3 regions of the Nocardioides zeae genome follow, and region 2 is predicted to be linked to each of the others. Evidence: riboswitches for the same ligand, from Rfam matches in the RefSeq annotation. Region 2 holds a riboswitch; each other region holds the start of a gene.
What was found. Region 2 has a riboswitch for cobalamin ahead of QE405_RS21065 (precorrin-8X methylmutase). Riboswitches for the same ligand answer to the same signal wherever they lie in the genome.

Region 1: linked by a shared signal. The riboswitch ahead of QE405_RS06060 (FecCD family ABC transporter permease) and the one ahead of QE405_RS21065 (precorrin-8X methylmutase) in region 2 are both predicted to bind cobalamin.
Region 3: linked by a shared signal. The riboswitch ahead of QE405_RS06000 (ABC transporter substrate-binding protein) and the one ahead of QE405_RS21065 (precorrin-8X methylmutase) in region 2 are both predicted to bind cobalamin.

What each region holds. Positions count from the first base shown of each region.
Region 1 covers NZ_JAUTAN010000001.1:1,260,521-1,265,126, reverse strand. The annotation lists gene QE405_RS06070 (DUF4185 domain-containing protein) at 1-490, shown strand, start outside; gene QE405_RS06065 (MFS transporter) at 453-1,703, opposite strand; cobalamin riboswitch at 1,759-1,942, shown strand; gene QE405_RS06060 (FecCD family ABC transporter permease) at 2,032-3,096, shown strand; gene QE405_RS06055 (ABC transporter ATP-binding protein) at 3,093-3,944, shown strand; gene QE405_RS06050 (ABC transporter substrate-binding protein) at 3,941-4,606, shown strand, end outside.
Region 2 covers NZ_JAUTAN010000001.1:2,115,357-2,119,962, forward strand. The annotation lists gene QE405_RS10080 (ABC transporter substrate-binding protein) at 1-123, opposite strand, end outside; cobalamin riboswitch at 205-353, opposite strand; gene bluB (5,6-dimethylbenzimidazole synthase) at 435-1,112, shown strand; cobalamin riboswitch at 1,108-1,287, shown strand; gene QE405_RS21065 (precorrin-8X methylmutase) at 1,347-2,912, shown strand; gene QE405_RS10100 (precorrin-2 C(20)-methyltransferase) at 2,909-4,459, shown strand; gene QE405_RS10105 (hypothetical protein) at 4,472-4,606, opposite strand, start outside.
Region 3 covers NZ_JAUTAN010000001.1:1,248,001-1,252,606, forward strand. The annotation lists gene mmsB (3-hydroxyisobutyrate dehydrogenase) at 1-313, shown strand, start outside; gene QE405_RS05995 (enoyl-CoA hydratase) at 310-1,089, shown strand; cobalamin riboswitch at 1,201-1,416, shown strand; gene QE405_RS06000 (ABC transporter substrate-binding protein) at 1,572-3,077, shown strand; partial or broken gene QE405_RS20900 (ATP-binding cassette domain-containing protein) at 3,131-3,934, shown strand; gene QE405_RS06010 (ATP-binding cassette domain-containing protein) at 4,029-4,544, shown strand; gene QE405_RS06015 (ABC transporter permease subunit) at 4,541-4,606, shown strand, end outside.

The DNA.
Region 1 (4,606 bases), 850 kb from region 2:
GGCCGACCCCGCACCGGGCACCGGGTTCTCCCTCCAGGTCGCGCGCACCCGGCCCGCCGACGTGAACGACCCGTCCACCTGGACGTACTGGGACGGCGCCACCTGGGGCCGCGACCCGGCCGACGCGGCCGCGCTGATCGGGGCGACCGAGGGCACGTCCCAGACGCTGAGCGTCTTCGAGCGCGACGGCACCTGGTACGCGGTCTCCAAGCGCGGCGAGGTGCTCGGCAGCGACCTCGTCGTGTGGACCGCACCCGCCCCGACCGGCCCCTTCACCGCGGGACCGCCCGTGGCGGAGCTGCCCTCGGACCCCGACGGTGGCCTGCTGCGCTACATGCCGCTCGCCCACCCGGACCTGCTCCCGGAGGACGGCGACGTCGTCGTGTCCTACAGCCGCAACAGCACCGACCTGGGCGCCGTGCTGGAGGACCCGCTGCTGTACCGCCCCCGCTTCATCCGCGTGCCGCTGCCCGGCCCGTCGGCGTCGTAGCCGCGAGGTGCCGGCTGCCCGGCACCAGCGCCGCGAGGGCGGGCCCGAGCACGCAGGCCACGGCACAGCCGAGCAGGACGGCCCGCATCCCCACCAGGTCGACGGCCGGCGCCACGAGCGCGAGCCCGAGCGGCGCCAAGCCGTAGGAGACGAGGAAGTCGAGCGACGACACCCGCGAGAGCCGTTCCGGCGCGACCTCCCGCTGCAGCGCCGTGAACCACGGCACGTTGAACAGCTCGATGCCGAACCCGACGACGACGTACGCCGCCACCACCACGGGGAGCCGCGGGTCCAGCGCCAGGGCGAGCGGCGCCGCCGCGTAGATCCCGAGGCCGCCCAGCGCCACCCAGCCCGTCGACGGCGGTCGCCAGCGCGCGAGCAGCAGCCCGCCGAGCAGGGCTCCCGCGGTGTACGACGTCGCGCCCGCCGCCAGCAGCACCCCGGACCCGGTGACGTCGGCGCTGACCAGCGGCAACGCCACGGCCGTCACCGAGTAGCCGGTCATGATCACCGTCGCCAGCGCTCCGAGACCACCGAGGAACCACGGGTGACGACGCGCCTCGCGCAGCCCCTCGACGAACTCGGCCCGGAACCCCGGACGCCGTCCCGCGGCTCCCCCGACCGCGCCGACGCGGGCCGTCCGGGCGGGGGCCACCGCTGCCACCACCCACAGCACACCCGTGGCGGTGACCAGCCACGCGGCCCCGGCCACCGCGGCACCGAGGCCCGCCACCGCAGGGCCGAGGAGGACCGAGGCGCGCACCGCCACGGTGATCGCGGCGTTGGCGGCCTGGCGGTCGGGCTCGGCGACCGTCGCCGGCACGAGCGCCTGGAAGGCCGGGCGGCAGGCGCCCTGCCCGGCGCCGACCAGCAGGGCGGCCGCCGTGGTCGCGACGACGGAGCGCCCGAGCGCCGCCGCGAGGGCGAAGGAGCCCGCCGCGGCCACCCCGGAGGCCAGCAGCACGACGACGCGCGGGGCGTGGCGGTCCGCGAGGACCCCCGCCACGGGGAGCACGACGAGGAAGCCGACGGTCCGCGCGGCGAGGGCCACCCCGAGCGCCGTCGCCCCGAGCGACCCGTCGACGACCGCGAGGCCGAGCACGAAGGGCATCGCCCACGTCGCCAGACCGGACGCCGTCGTACCGGCCCAGAGCCGCAGGAAAGCGCGGTCCGCCAGGAGCGCCCGCCGCTCCGCCGTCCCCGTCGCCCCCACCCCGCGGACCCTAGACGAGAACCGGACCTCCGCCGACCGGACGTCCCGGGGCTGCTAGCGTGCCCCTCGAGTCGAACGCATCCCTTGGATGCCAGGGAACTCCGGTGGGAATCCGGGACTGGCGCGCAGCGGTGAGGGCGACGACGGCACGACGAAGCCACTGGGGCGGCAACGCCCTGGGAAGGCCGTGCCGTCGGGTGAACCCGAGTCCGAAGACCTGTCGGCTCACGTGTTCACGACGGCCCCTCGCGACCAGGGCGCCAACACCGAGAGGCTCCGCCGTGCCCCCTTCCCGCCCCACCCCCGTTCCTGCCCGTCGCACCGTTCGGTGAGCCACGGCGAGAAGCCGCGACGCAGCTCCGTACGTCGCCGGCTCGCGTTCTGGCCCCTCCTGCTGCTCCTGCTCCTCGCGACGCTGGGCAGCCTCGTCGCCTCCCTGGCGTTCGGCTCGGAGCGGATCCCGGTCGGCGAGGTCGTCACCGCGGTGACCGACCGCTTCGCGGGGCGGGACCCCGGCCGGTGGGACGTCATCGTCTGGGAGCTGCGGATGCCGCGGGCGCTGCTGGCCGTGGTCGTCGGTGCCGGACTGGCCGTGGCGGGCGTCGGGATGCAGACCCTCGTGCGCAACCCGCTCGCCGACCCGTTCCTCCTCGGCATCAGCTCGGGCGCCTCGGTGGGGGCCACCGCGGTGATCACGACGGGGTTCCTGGGCGGGCTCGGGATCTACGCCGTGTCCACCGGTGCGCTCCTCGGCGCGGTCGGCTCGGCGCTCCTCGTGTGGCTCGTGGCGACGGCCCAGGGTGGTCTGACCCCGCTGCGGCTCGTGCTCTCGGGGGTCGTGCTGTCCTCCGGCCTGTCGGCGATCGCGTCGTTCCTCGTCTTCCTCAGCGGTGACCCGCGGGCCGCGAACTCGGTGATGTTCTGGATGCTCGGCAGCGTCGGCGGGGCGACCTGGGAGAAGCTCTGGGTCCCGGCAGTGCTCGTCGCGCTCCTGGGCGCGGGGATGCTCGCCCTCCACCGCTGGATGGACGCCCTGGCCGCCGGACCCGACACCGCCTCCGCCCTCGGCGTCAACGTCGCCGCGATGCGCACGACCCTCTTCGTCGGGCTCGCGGTGCTCGTCGGCGTGCTGGTCGCCGTCAGCGGCGGCATCGGCTTCGTCGGCCTCATCGTGCCCCACGCCGCCCGCCTCGTCGTCGGTGCGCGGCACCGCGTCGTCCTGCCCGTCGCCGCCCTCGGCGGCGGTCTCTTCCTGCTCTGGGTCGACGTCGTCGCCCGCCTGGCCGTGCGCCCCCAGGAGATCCCGCTCGGCGTCGTGACCGGTGTCGTCGGGGCACCCCTCTTCCTGCTGCTCATGGGACGTGGCCGCTACCGGTTCGGGGGTCAGCAATGACGGGCCCGACCGCACCGGGCGGCGACCGGCTGGCCGCCCGGCTCCGCGGCGTCGGGGTGAGCCTCGGCGGCCGTCCCGTCCTCGCGGACGTCGACCTCGACGTACCCCGGGGGCAGCGCCTCGGGATCGTCGGCGTCAACGGGGCCGGCAAGTCCACGCTCCTGCGCGTGCTCGCCGGGGTGCTGCACCACGGCAGCGGCACGGCCGAGCTCGCCGGTCCGGACGGTCGGCTCGAGGACCTCCACGACGTGCGCCCCCGCGAGCGTGCCCGCCGGGTCGCCTACGTGCCGCAGGAGGAGGTCGTCGCAGCCGAGCTCCTCGTCGGCGAGATGGTGGCGCTGGGTCGCGTGCCCCGCACGCGCCCGTGGGCCCGGGGCGGCCGCGACGAGCGGGAGATCGTGCTGGCGGCCCTGGACGCGGTCGGCCTGGCGGACCGCGTCGACAGTCCGTGCGACCAGCTGTCCGGCGGCGAGCGCCGCCGCGCGGTGCTCGCCCGCGGCCTGGCCCAGCGGTGCCCCGTCGTGCTCCTCGACGAGCCCACCAACCACCTCGACGTCGCCTGGCAGCTGCGCCTGCTCGACGTGCTCGCCGGCCAGGCCGAGACCCTCGTCGCGACGATCCACGACCTGGACCTCGCGCTGCGCTACTTCGACGTGCTCGCCGTGGTCGGCTGGTCCGGTGACGGGGACCCCGGTGGTCCCGCCACCGTCGTCGCGGTCGGGCCGCCCGCCGACGTGCTGGCCGCCGGGCACGTCGCACGCCACTTCGGTGTCGGTTCCGTCCAGGTCCCGCACCCGCACCTCGACCAGCCCCACCTCCTCATCCACCCCCGAAGGGACCACCCATGACGTCCGCCCGCCCCCTCGCCCTGCTCGCCAGCCTCGCCATCGCCGCCCCGAGCCTCGCCGCGTGCGCCCCCGAGGGCGCCTCCGGCTCGGCGTCCGGCGCCAGTGCCATCACCGTGCAGAACTGCGGCGAGGACCTCACCGTCGACGGGCCGGTCACCGAGCTCTACGCGTACGACGGCGGCATCATCTCGATCGTGCTCGCCGCGGGCGCACGCGACGAGCTGGTCGCCGTCACCGGCATGGAGCGCGACCAGGACCTCCTGGAGCTGGCCTACCCGGACGACCGCGTCGACGAGCTCACCGTGGTCGGCGAGGAGTTCCCCACCCTGGAGAACGTGCTGGCCGTCGACCCGCAGGTGATGTTCGCGGGCTACGGCTACGGCTTCAGCGAGGCCCGCAACCTGCTGCCCGAGATGCTCACCGAGCACGGGATCACGCCGTACCTGCTCAGCGAGACCTGCCAGCAGGACGACGGGGCCCGCGGCACGATGGACGCCTGGACGGCCCTCACGACCGACCTCACGAACATCGGTGAGCTCACGGGCCACAGCGACACGGCGGCGTCGGTGGTCGAGGACATCGAGGCACGGCGGGCCGCGCTGGAGGCGGCTCCGCAGGGCGACGAGCGGCCGACCGCGTTCCTCTTCGACTCCGGCACCGAC
Region 2 (4,606 bases):
CTCGGCCTCCGAGGCCGCGCACCCGGTGAGGACGAGCGGGGCGGCGACGAGGGTCGCGACGAGCGCCGGCAGGGCGCGGGTGGGCAGGGTGCGGGTGGGCAGGGTGCGGGCAGGGGTGGGCATGGCCATCCTTCGTGTCGTGGCTCGGTCGCGGAGCCAGGAGGACAGGTGACGCGACGGCCCGCTCGGAACGCGGACGCCGCGGCCAGCAGGTCTTCGGACTCGGGCTCGTCCGGACGGGACGCCTTCCCAGGCCGGGGCCCAGTGGCGCGTGTCCCGCCCGTCACCCTCACCGCTGCGCGTCAGTCCCGGATTCGCACCGGGTTCCCTGGCTCTGCGTGAGCACGACTGGCGCTCCGGAACCTAGCAGCACGCGGCCGTCGTGGGTCGTGTGGCGTACGTCGCACGACGGCCAGCGGCTAGCCTCGCCCGCCGTGACGCCCTCGGACCCCACCCCCGCACCGGCGCCGGTCTCGCCCCACGCCTTCACCGCCGACGAGCGTGCGGCGGTCTACCGCGTCATCGGCGAGCGGCGCGACATGCGCCGGTTCCTGCCCGGGGCGACGGTGCCCGCCGAGGTGCTCGCCCGCCTCCTGGCCGCCGCGCACGCCGGGCCGAGCGTCGGTCTCATGCAGCCGTGGCGCTTCGTGCGCATCACCTCGCCGGAGCTGCGGAGCGGCATCCACGCCCTCGTGGACGAGGAGCGCCGCGCCACCGCCGCGGCCCTGGACGAGCGCGCGGCGGAGTTCCTGCGGCTCAAGGTCGAGGGGATCCGGGAGTGCGCGGAGCTGCTCGTCGTGGCGCTGCGCGAGGGCCGCGAGCCGCACGTGTTCGGCCGGCGCACCATGCCCCACATGGACCTCGCGTCGGTCTCCTGCGCGATCCAGAACCTGTGGCTCGCCGCCCGCGCCGAGGGTCTCGGCATGGGGTGGGTCTCGCTGTTCGAGCCCGATGCCCTGGCGGAGCTGGTCGGCATGCCCGCCGGGGCCGAGCCGGTGGCGGTGCTGTGCCTCGGTCCGGTGCCCGCGTTCCCCGACCGGCCGGCCCTCGAGCTCGACGGGTGGACCATCGCGCGACCGCTCGCCGACTTCGTCACCGAGGACGGTTGGTAAGGTCACCGCCGCCAGTCGACCCCCGCGAGGGGGCAGGGAACCCGGTGGGAGTCCGGGACTGACGCGCAGCGGTGTGGGCGACGGGCGGGGCACGCAGCCACTGGAGGGTCCTCCGGGAAGGCGCTCCGCTCGGACGACCCCGAGTCCGAAGACCTGCTGGCACCGGGCGGCAGCCGCCACCCGGTCGAGGACGACGGGCTTCGCGCACGGGCCCGCTGACCAGCGAGGACCCGCATGACCACGCGCACCCGCACCGACCTGTGTCCCGGCGTCTCCCGTCCCTGGCCCGCCGAGGACGGTGGGCTCGTGCGCCTGCGCCTCGTGGGCGGGGCCGTGACCGTCGGGCAGCTGCGCGCACTGGCGGCGGTCTCCGCGACGTACGGCGACGGGGACCTCCACCTGACCCGCCGCGCCAACGTGCAGGTGCGGGCGCTGCCCCTGGTCGGCGACGTGCTGCCCGCCGACGTGGTCAGCGCGCTCGCAGCGACCGGGCTGCTGCCCTCGCCCAGCCACGAGCTGGTCCGCAACGTCCTGGTCTCGCCCCTCACCGGGCTCGTCGGTGGACGCGCCGACCTCCGCGGGGTGGCGGCCGACCTCGACGCCGCCGTCCGCGCCGACGCCGACCTCGCCGACCTCTCGGCGCGCTTCCTCTTCGTGCTCGACGACGGCCGGGGGGACGTGCTGGCCCGCGGCGCCGACGTCGGCCTCGTGGCCCTCGGGGGCGACACCGTCCAGCTGCGCTGGGGCACGACGTGGGGCCCGGTGGTCCCGGTCGGCGACGCGGTGCCCGCGATGGTCCGGGTGGCCCACGCGTTCCGCGCCGCGCGCGCCGCGCTCGACCTCGGCACCGAGGCGCCGTGGCACGTCGACGAGCTGCCCGCGGCCCTCGTCGTGCCGGGGCTCCCGGCATCCCCGCCCGACCCGCGGCTCCCGGCGGCGACGGAACCGCCGGCGTACGGCGAGCTCGACACCCCCGCCGGTCTCCACCGGCACGTCGAGGTGCCCGACGGGCGCCTCGAGCCGGGGACCCTCGCGATCCTGCTCGACGGCCTGGCCGACGACGCCCGCGTCGTGGTGACGCCGTGGCGCTCGCTGCTCCTGCCCGGTGCGGGTGCGCCCGTCGTGCCGGACGCGGACGAGCCGGAGGAGCCGGTGCGGCCCACGCGTCGCTATCCCTACGAGGGCGACGGACAGGCGATCTACGTCGACTCGTTCGCCACGATCCGCGCCGAGGCCGACCTCTCCCACGTGCCGTCCGACGCCGAGCGCGTCGTCGTGCGCATGGTGCACGGCACGGGCCAGACCGACCTCGCCCCGATGGTCGTGGTCTCCCCCGACCTCGTCGGTGCCGCCCGCCGCGCCCTCGCCGCCGGCGCGCCGATCGTCGCGGACGCCCACATGGTCGCCTCCGGCGTCACCCGCCGCCGTCTGCCGGCGGACAACGAGGTGCTGTGCGCGCTGCACGACCCGCGGGTGCCGGGCCTGGCCCGGGCGTGGGGCACGACCCGGTCCGCCGCGGCGCTGTCCGTGCTCGCCGACCGCATCCCCGGTTCGGTCGTCGCGATCGGCAACGCACCGACGGCGCTGTTCCACCTGCTCGAGATGCTGGCCGACGGCTGCGCTCCCCCGGCCGCGATCGTCGGCTGCCCCGTCGGCTTCATCGGCGCGGCGGAGTCGAAGGAGGCGCTGGCGGAGTACGCCGCGGCCCACGGCATCCCGTTCCTCACCGTCCACGGCCGTCGCGGTGGCTCCGCCATGACCGCGTCGGCCCTCAACGCGATCGCCCAGGAGGCGGAGTGAGCACCCCGGCCCCCACCTCCGGTCGCTTCTACGGCGTCGGCGTCGGTCCCGGCGACCCCGAGCTCGTGACCCTCAAGGCCGCCCGGCTCATCGGCGCGGCCGACGTCGTCGCCTTCCACGCGGGCCGCGGCAAGCAGTCCAACGCGCGGCGCATCGCCGCGGGGCTGATCCCGCCGACCGCCGTCGAGGAGGAGCTCGTCTACCCGGTCACGACGGGCGGCACCGACCACCCGGGCGGGTACGCCGGGGCGATGGCCGACTTCTACCTGGAGTCAGCGGCGCGCCTGGCCGCCCACCTCGAGGCCGGTCGCGACGTCGTGCTGCTGGCCGAGGGCGACCCGATGTTCTACGGGTCGTACATGTACATGCACGACGCCCTGTCGGAGCGCTTCGAGACCGAGGTCGTCGCCGGCGTGCCGGCCTTCGCCGCCGCCACGGCCACGATCGCCTCGCCCCTGGTGCGGCAGACCGACGTGCTGACGATCCTCCCGGGCACGCTGCCCGAGACGGAGCTCGCGCGGCGCCTCGCCGACACCGACGGGGCGATCATCATGAAGCTCGGTCGGCGGTTCCCGACCGTGCGGCGGGCACTGGCGACGGCGGGGCGGCTGGAGCACGCGGTCTACGTCGAGCGGGCCTCCATGGACACCGAGCGCCACCTCCGGGTCGCGGACGTCGACCCCGACAGCGTGCCGTACTTCTCGCTCATCGTCGTCGCGGGCGACTCCCTGCAGGGGGTCGGACGCCGGACGGGCGAGGCGGCGACGGCCTCGCCGTCGGCAGAGGCGGTCCCGGTGGACGCGCCCGCCGAGGTCGTCGTCGTCGGCCTCGGCCCCGGCCCCGCGCACTGGCTGACGCCCGAGGCCTCCGCCGTGCTCGCCGAAGTGGACCACGTGGTCGGGTACGCGCCGTACGTCAAGCGGGTCCCCCACCGCGAGGGCCTCACCCGGCACGCGAGCGGCAACACCGTCGAGGTCGATCGCGGCCGCCTCGCGCTGGACCTGGCGCGCCGCGGCGAGCGCGTCGCCGTCGTCTCGGGCGGGGACGCCGGGGTCTTCGGCATGGCGACCGCCGTGCTCGAGGCGCAGGTCGCGGCGGCGGCCGAGGACGCGACGTACGCCGCGGTGCCCGTCCGCGTCGTCCCGGGGGTCTCGGCGGTGCAGGCCGTGGCGGCCCGCGCGGGGGCGCCGATCGGCGGCGACTTCGCCGTCGTCAGCCTGTCGGACCGGCTGAAGCCGTGGGAGGTGCTCGAGCGGCGGCTGCGCGCGGTCGCGGAGGCGGACCTGGTGCTCGGTATCTACAACCCGCGCTCGGCGAGCCGTCCCGACCAGCTGGGCGACGCGCTCAAGGTGCTGCTCGAGGTGCGCGACCCCGCCACGGTCGTGGTCGTCGGCCGCGACGTCGGCCGCGACGAGGAGGAGCTGCGCGTGACGACGCTCGGCGAGCTCGACCCGACGACCGTCGACATGAAGTGCCTGCTCATCGTCGGGGCGACGTCGACCCGGGTCGACCACGGCCGCGTCTGGACGCCGCGGACGGTGGGCTGAGCCGGTCCCGCCTCAGCGGATGCCCCACGACTCCTCGAACGTCGGGGCGTCGAGGTGGTGCAGGTGGTCGTGAACGTGCTGCAGCAGCCGCTCCGCCTCGGGGTCGGCGCCGGCGTCCATCCGCAGCGCCTCGCTGCCGTCGTCGCG
Region 3 (4,606 bases), 870 kb from region 2:
CCAGGCCCTGTTCGACGTCGCGTCCACCGCGTCGGGCCAGTGCTGGTCGCTCACCACCAACTGTCCCGTGCCGGGGCCGGTGCCGACGAGCCCGGCGAACCGCGACTACGCACCGGGCTTCGCCTCGCCGCTGATGGCGAAGGACCTGGGCCTGGCGATGACGGCCGCGGACACCACCCACACCGGCACGCGGATGGGCCAGCTCGCCGCGGAGATCTACCGTGAGTTCGCCTCCGGCGACGGAGCGGCACTCGACTTCTCCGCCATCATCGGCGCCGTCCGGGACGACCAGAACGAGGGAGCAGCATCGTGAGCGCGACGTACGAGAACATCACCGTCCGCCGGGAGGGCCGCGTCGGCGTCATCACCCTCGACCGGCCCGAGGCGCTCAACGCCCTCAACCTCGCGCTCGGCGCGGAGGTCGTCGCGGCCGCCGAGGAGATGGACGCCGACCGCGGGATCGGCGCGATCGTCCTGACCGGCTCGGAGCGCGCGTTCGCCGCCGGCGCCGACATCAAGGAGATGGCGTCCCGTGGCTACGCCGACGTCGCGCTGGAGGACTTCTTCTCCACCTGGGACCGGTTCGCCGCGCTGCGCACCCCGACGATCGCCGCCGTGTCCGGCTACGCGCTGGGCGGCGGCTGCGAGGTCGCCATGATGTGCGACCTCCTCATCGCCGCCGAGTCCGCGAAGTTCGGGCAACCCGAGATCACGCTCGGCACCATCCCCGGCATCGGTGGCTCCCAGCGCCTGACGCGGGCCATCGGCAAGGCCAAGGCGATGGACCTCGTCCTCACCGGCCGCATGATGGACGTGACCGAGGCCGAGCGGTCGGGCCTGGTGTCCCGGGTCGTGCCGACCGCGGAGCTGCTCGACGTCGCGATGGAGACCGCCGCGAAGATCGCCTCGATGTCGCTCCCCGCGGCGTACGCGGCGAAGGAGGCCGTCGCGGAGGCCTTCGAGACGACGCTGGCGGCCGGCGTGCGGTTCGAGCGCCGCACGTTCCACGCGACCTTCGCGCTCGCCGACCGGGCCGAGGGCATGGCCGCGTTCGTCGAGAAGCGGCGCCCGGACTTCACGCACGGCTGAGGGGGAACGGCGGGGGTGCCGCGATGCGTCCCCGCCGCCTTCGTCGGTGGGATCCGTGTCACGGGTGGCCGTCGTCAGCGCCGGCGCCCGACCCGTTTAGGCTGGTCCCGCTGGTTCGCCCCGGCAGCCGGTCGGTGGCGAGGCAAGAGGGAACCCGGTGCGAGTCCGGGACTGCCCCGCAGCGGTGAGCGGGAACGACCGCCGTCACGAAGCACTGGGTCCGTGCGGGCCTGGGAAGCGACGGCCAGTAGGTCCGGCGTCCCGTCCTCGGACGGGAGCGGCCGGTCGCCCGCGAGTCCGAAGACCTGCCAGCTCCCGTGGGTGCGACGTCCGCGGTGGTCGGATGCCTCGAGGGCGGGCTCCACGACACGTTCGGTGGCTGGCGGCCGGGTGGGCCGCGAGCCCGGGTGCGTGCGCCCCGTCGGTCCCGTCCGCTCCGGTGCGCGCCCGCGGTCAACCCGCACCCGAGCCGAAGGTCCATCGTGAACCGTCACTCCTCCGCGCCCGCAGCGGCGCTCGTCGCCACTGCCGCGCTCCTCACCGCCTGCTCGCCGGGCGGCTCGTCCGACGCCGGTCCCGGCGGCGACGACCGTCTCCGCTTCGCCTACGCCTTCACCCCGACCACGGCGCTGTCGCCGTACTCCGACGACGCCACCACGGCGTACGCCGCGGGCGCGACCGAGACGCTGGTGCGCCTCGATCCGGCTGGACTGCCCGAGCCCGCGCTGGCGACCGCGTGGGAGCAGGTCGACCTGACGACGTGGCGCTTCGAGATCCGTCCCGACGTCGTCTTCCACGACGGCACACCCGTGACGGGCGAGACCGTCGCGGCCGCGCTCGACGCCGCCGCGGCCGCCGAGCCCGCCCCCCGTGCACTCTCCGGCGGCAGCATCGACGCCACGGCGGAGGAGGGTCCGAACGGTGACGTCGTCGTGGTCACCACCGCCGAGCCCGACCCGGTGCTGGTGCAGCGGCTGACGTCGCCGGAGCTCGTGGTGCTCGCCCCCTCCGCCTACGCCGACCCCGCCCGGCCGACGCCTGTCGGGACCGGCACCGGCCCCTACGAGATCACCGACACCGACCTGACGACGCAGATGACGCTCGAGGCGAACCCCGACTACTGGGCCGGTGCGCCCGCGATGGACGGCGTCGACGTCACGTTCGTCGGGGATGCCGGCGCGCGGCTCCAGGCGTTCCGGTCCGACCAGGTCGACCTCGCCCAGGCCCTCCCCGCCGCGCAGCTGGACCAGATCGACGAGGACGAGCTCCTCGCCGTACCGCTGCCCCGGACCGTGAGCCTGCACCTCACCCAGACGTCGGACGTGCTCGCGGACCCCGGGCAGCGCGAGCTGGTGCGGGCGGCGGTGGCGGAGCTCGACCTGGCCGGCACGATCTACGCGGGACGTGCCGAGCCCGCGGGCGGTCTGTTCAACGCCGCGGTGTCGGCGTGGGCGGCCGACCGCGAGGCGGCGACACACCCGGCGGCGGCCGCCGCGGCGTCCACGACGCCGATCACCCTGGCGACGTTCACCGACCGGCCCGAGCTGCCGGAGATGGCGACGGCGATCGCGGACGCGCTGCGGGCGGTCGGGTTCGAGGTGGAGGTCGTGGCGCGGCCCTACGACGAGATGGAGACCGACTACCTCGACGGCACCTATGACCTGGTGATCATGAGCCGGTCCTACGGTCAGGACACCGCCGACCCGGTGGGCTACCTGCAGACCGACTTCGGCTGCGACGGCACCTACAACATCAGCCGGTCCTGCGACGCGGCGCTCGACGCGGAGCTCGCCGACGCGCAGCTGGTGGCCGACCCGGACGAGCGCGCTGCCGCAGCGGTCGCGGTCGAGCAGCAGGTGCTCGGGGACGTGTGGGCGGTGCCCCTCGTGCACGACGCCACGCAGTTCGGCGTCCAGGGCGTGACCGGCCTCGCGAGCGACCCGTTCGAGCGCGCGGTCGTCACGAGCACGACGAGCGTCGACCGCTGACGCTCGTCCGGTGGGAGGGCGTCCGCCTGCGACGGCGGTCGGACGCCTCTCCCGTGCTCGGCCCGCTCGACCTGGCCCTCGCGCCGGGGGAGCGGGTCGCGCTGGTCGGCCCCTCGGGAGCGGGCAAGACGCTGACCGCGCGCCTCGCCTGCCTACCGCCGCCCGCCGACCTGCGGCTCGAGGGCACGGTCGCGGTCGGCGGACGGACGGGGTTGCTCGCGCAGGAGTCCGCGACCGCGCTCGACCCCGGGAGCACGGTGGGCCGTCAGCTCGGGCTCGTGGCCCGCACCCGCACCGCGGACCGGGGCGCGGCGCGGCGCGCGGTGGTCGCGGTGCTCGACGAGCTCGGCCTCGACCCGGCCGTGGCTCGACGGCACCCGACCGTGCTCTCGGGCGGCCAGCGGCAGCGCGTGGCCCTCGCGCTCGCGCTCCTCGCCGAGCCCGACCTCCTCGTCGCCGACGAGCCGACCTCGGCCCTCGACCCGGTGACCGCCGCCGAGGTCGTGGCCGCGCTGCGGCGCGCCCTCGACGCCCGCCGTACGGCGCTGCTGCTCGTCACGCACGACCCGGGTGTGGCCGCCGTCCTGTGCGACCGCGTCGTGCGCCTCGCGGACGGTCGCGTGCACCAGGGCACCGGGACCGCGGCGCCGGATCCGCGGACGGCGGCTCGCACGGTGCCGCTCGCGCCGGGGGAGCCGGTTCTCACCTGGGCAGGGGTCACCCGGACCTGGCGTGCCCCGGGAGGTCCCGACGGCTGCCGGGGACGCGGCACGACCGTCGGCGTCCGCGACGTGTCCCTCGAGGTGCGCGCCGGCGAGCACGTCGCCGTGCTCGGTGCGTCGGGCGCCGGCAAGTCCACCCTCGTGCGGCTCGCTGCCGCTCGCGACCGCCCGGAGGCGGGCAGCGTGCAGGTCGCCCCCGGGGGCGGGTCGCACGCCGGCCCTGCAGTCCGTGCCGCAGGACGCCGGTGGTTCCCTGACGCCGTGGCGCACGGTGCGGCAGCTGCTCGTCGAGGCGCTCCGCGTCGGCCATCCGGACGATCCCGACCACGAGGACGTCCGCCTGGTCGAGCTGCTCTCGGTGGTTCACCTGGGGCACGACCTCCTCGACCGGCGCCCGGGCACGCTGTCCGGCGGCCAACGGCAGCGGGTCGCGATCGCGCGGGCCCTCGCGACCGCACCCCGGGTGCTGCTGGGGGACGAGATGCTCAGCGCACTCGACGCCCCCACCCGCGGCGCGGTGGCGGAGGCGCTCCGCGCCCACGCCGACGCAGCGGGCACGACGCTCGTGGTCTGCACCCACGACCTCGACGTCGCCGCCCGACTGGGCGTCCGGGTGGTCGTGCTCGCCGACGGCAGGGTGGTGGACGACGGTCCGATCGCGTTGCTCGCCGCGGACGACGCGGGATCGGCGGCCCTACGGGCACTGCGGGACGCGTCCGGGCGACGCACGGGTGCGCTCCGGTGAGCGCGGTGCTGCGGGTCCTCGCCACGGTCGCGGGGCTCGTGCTGGTCGTGGCGTCGCTGCCG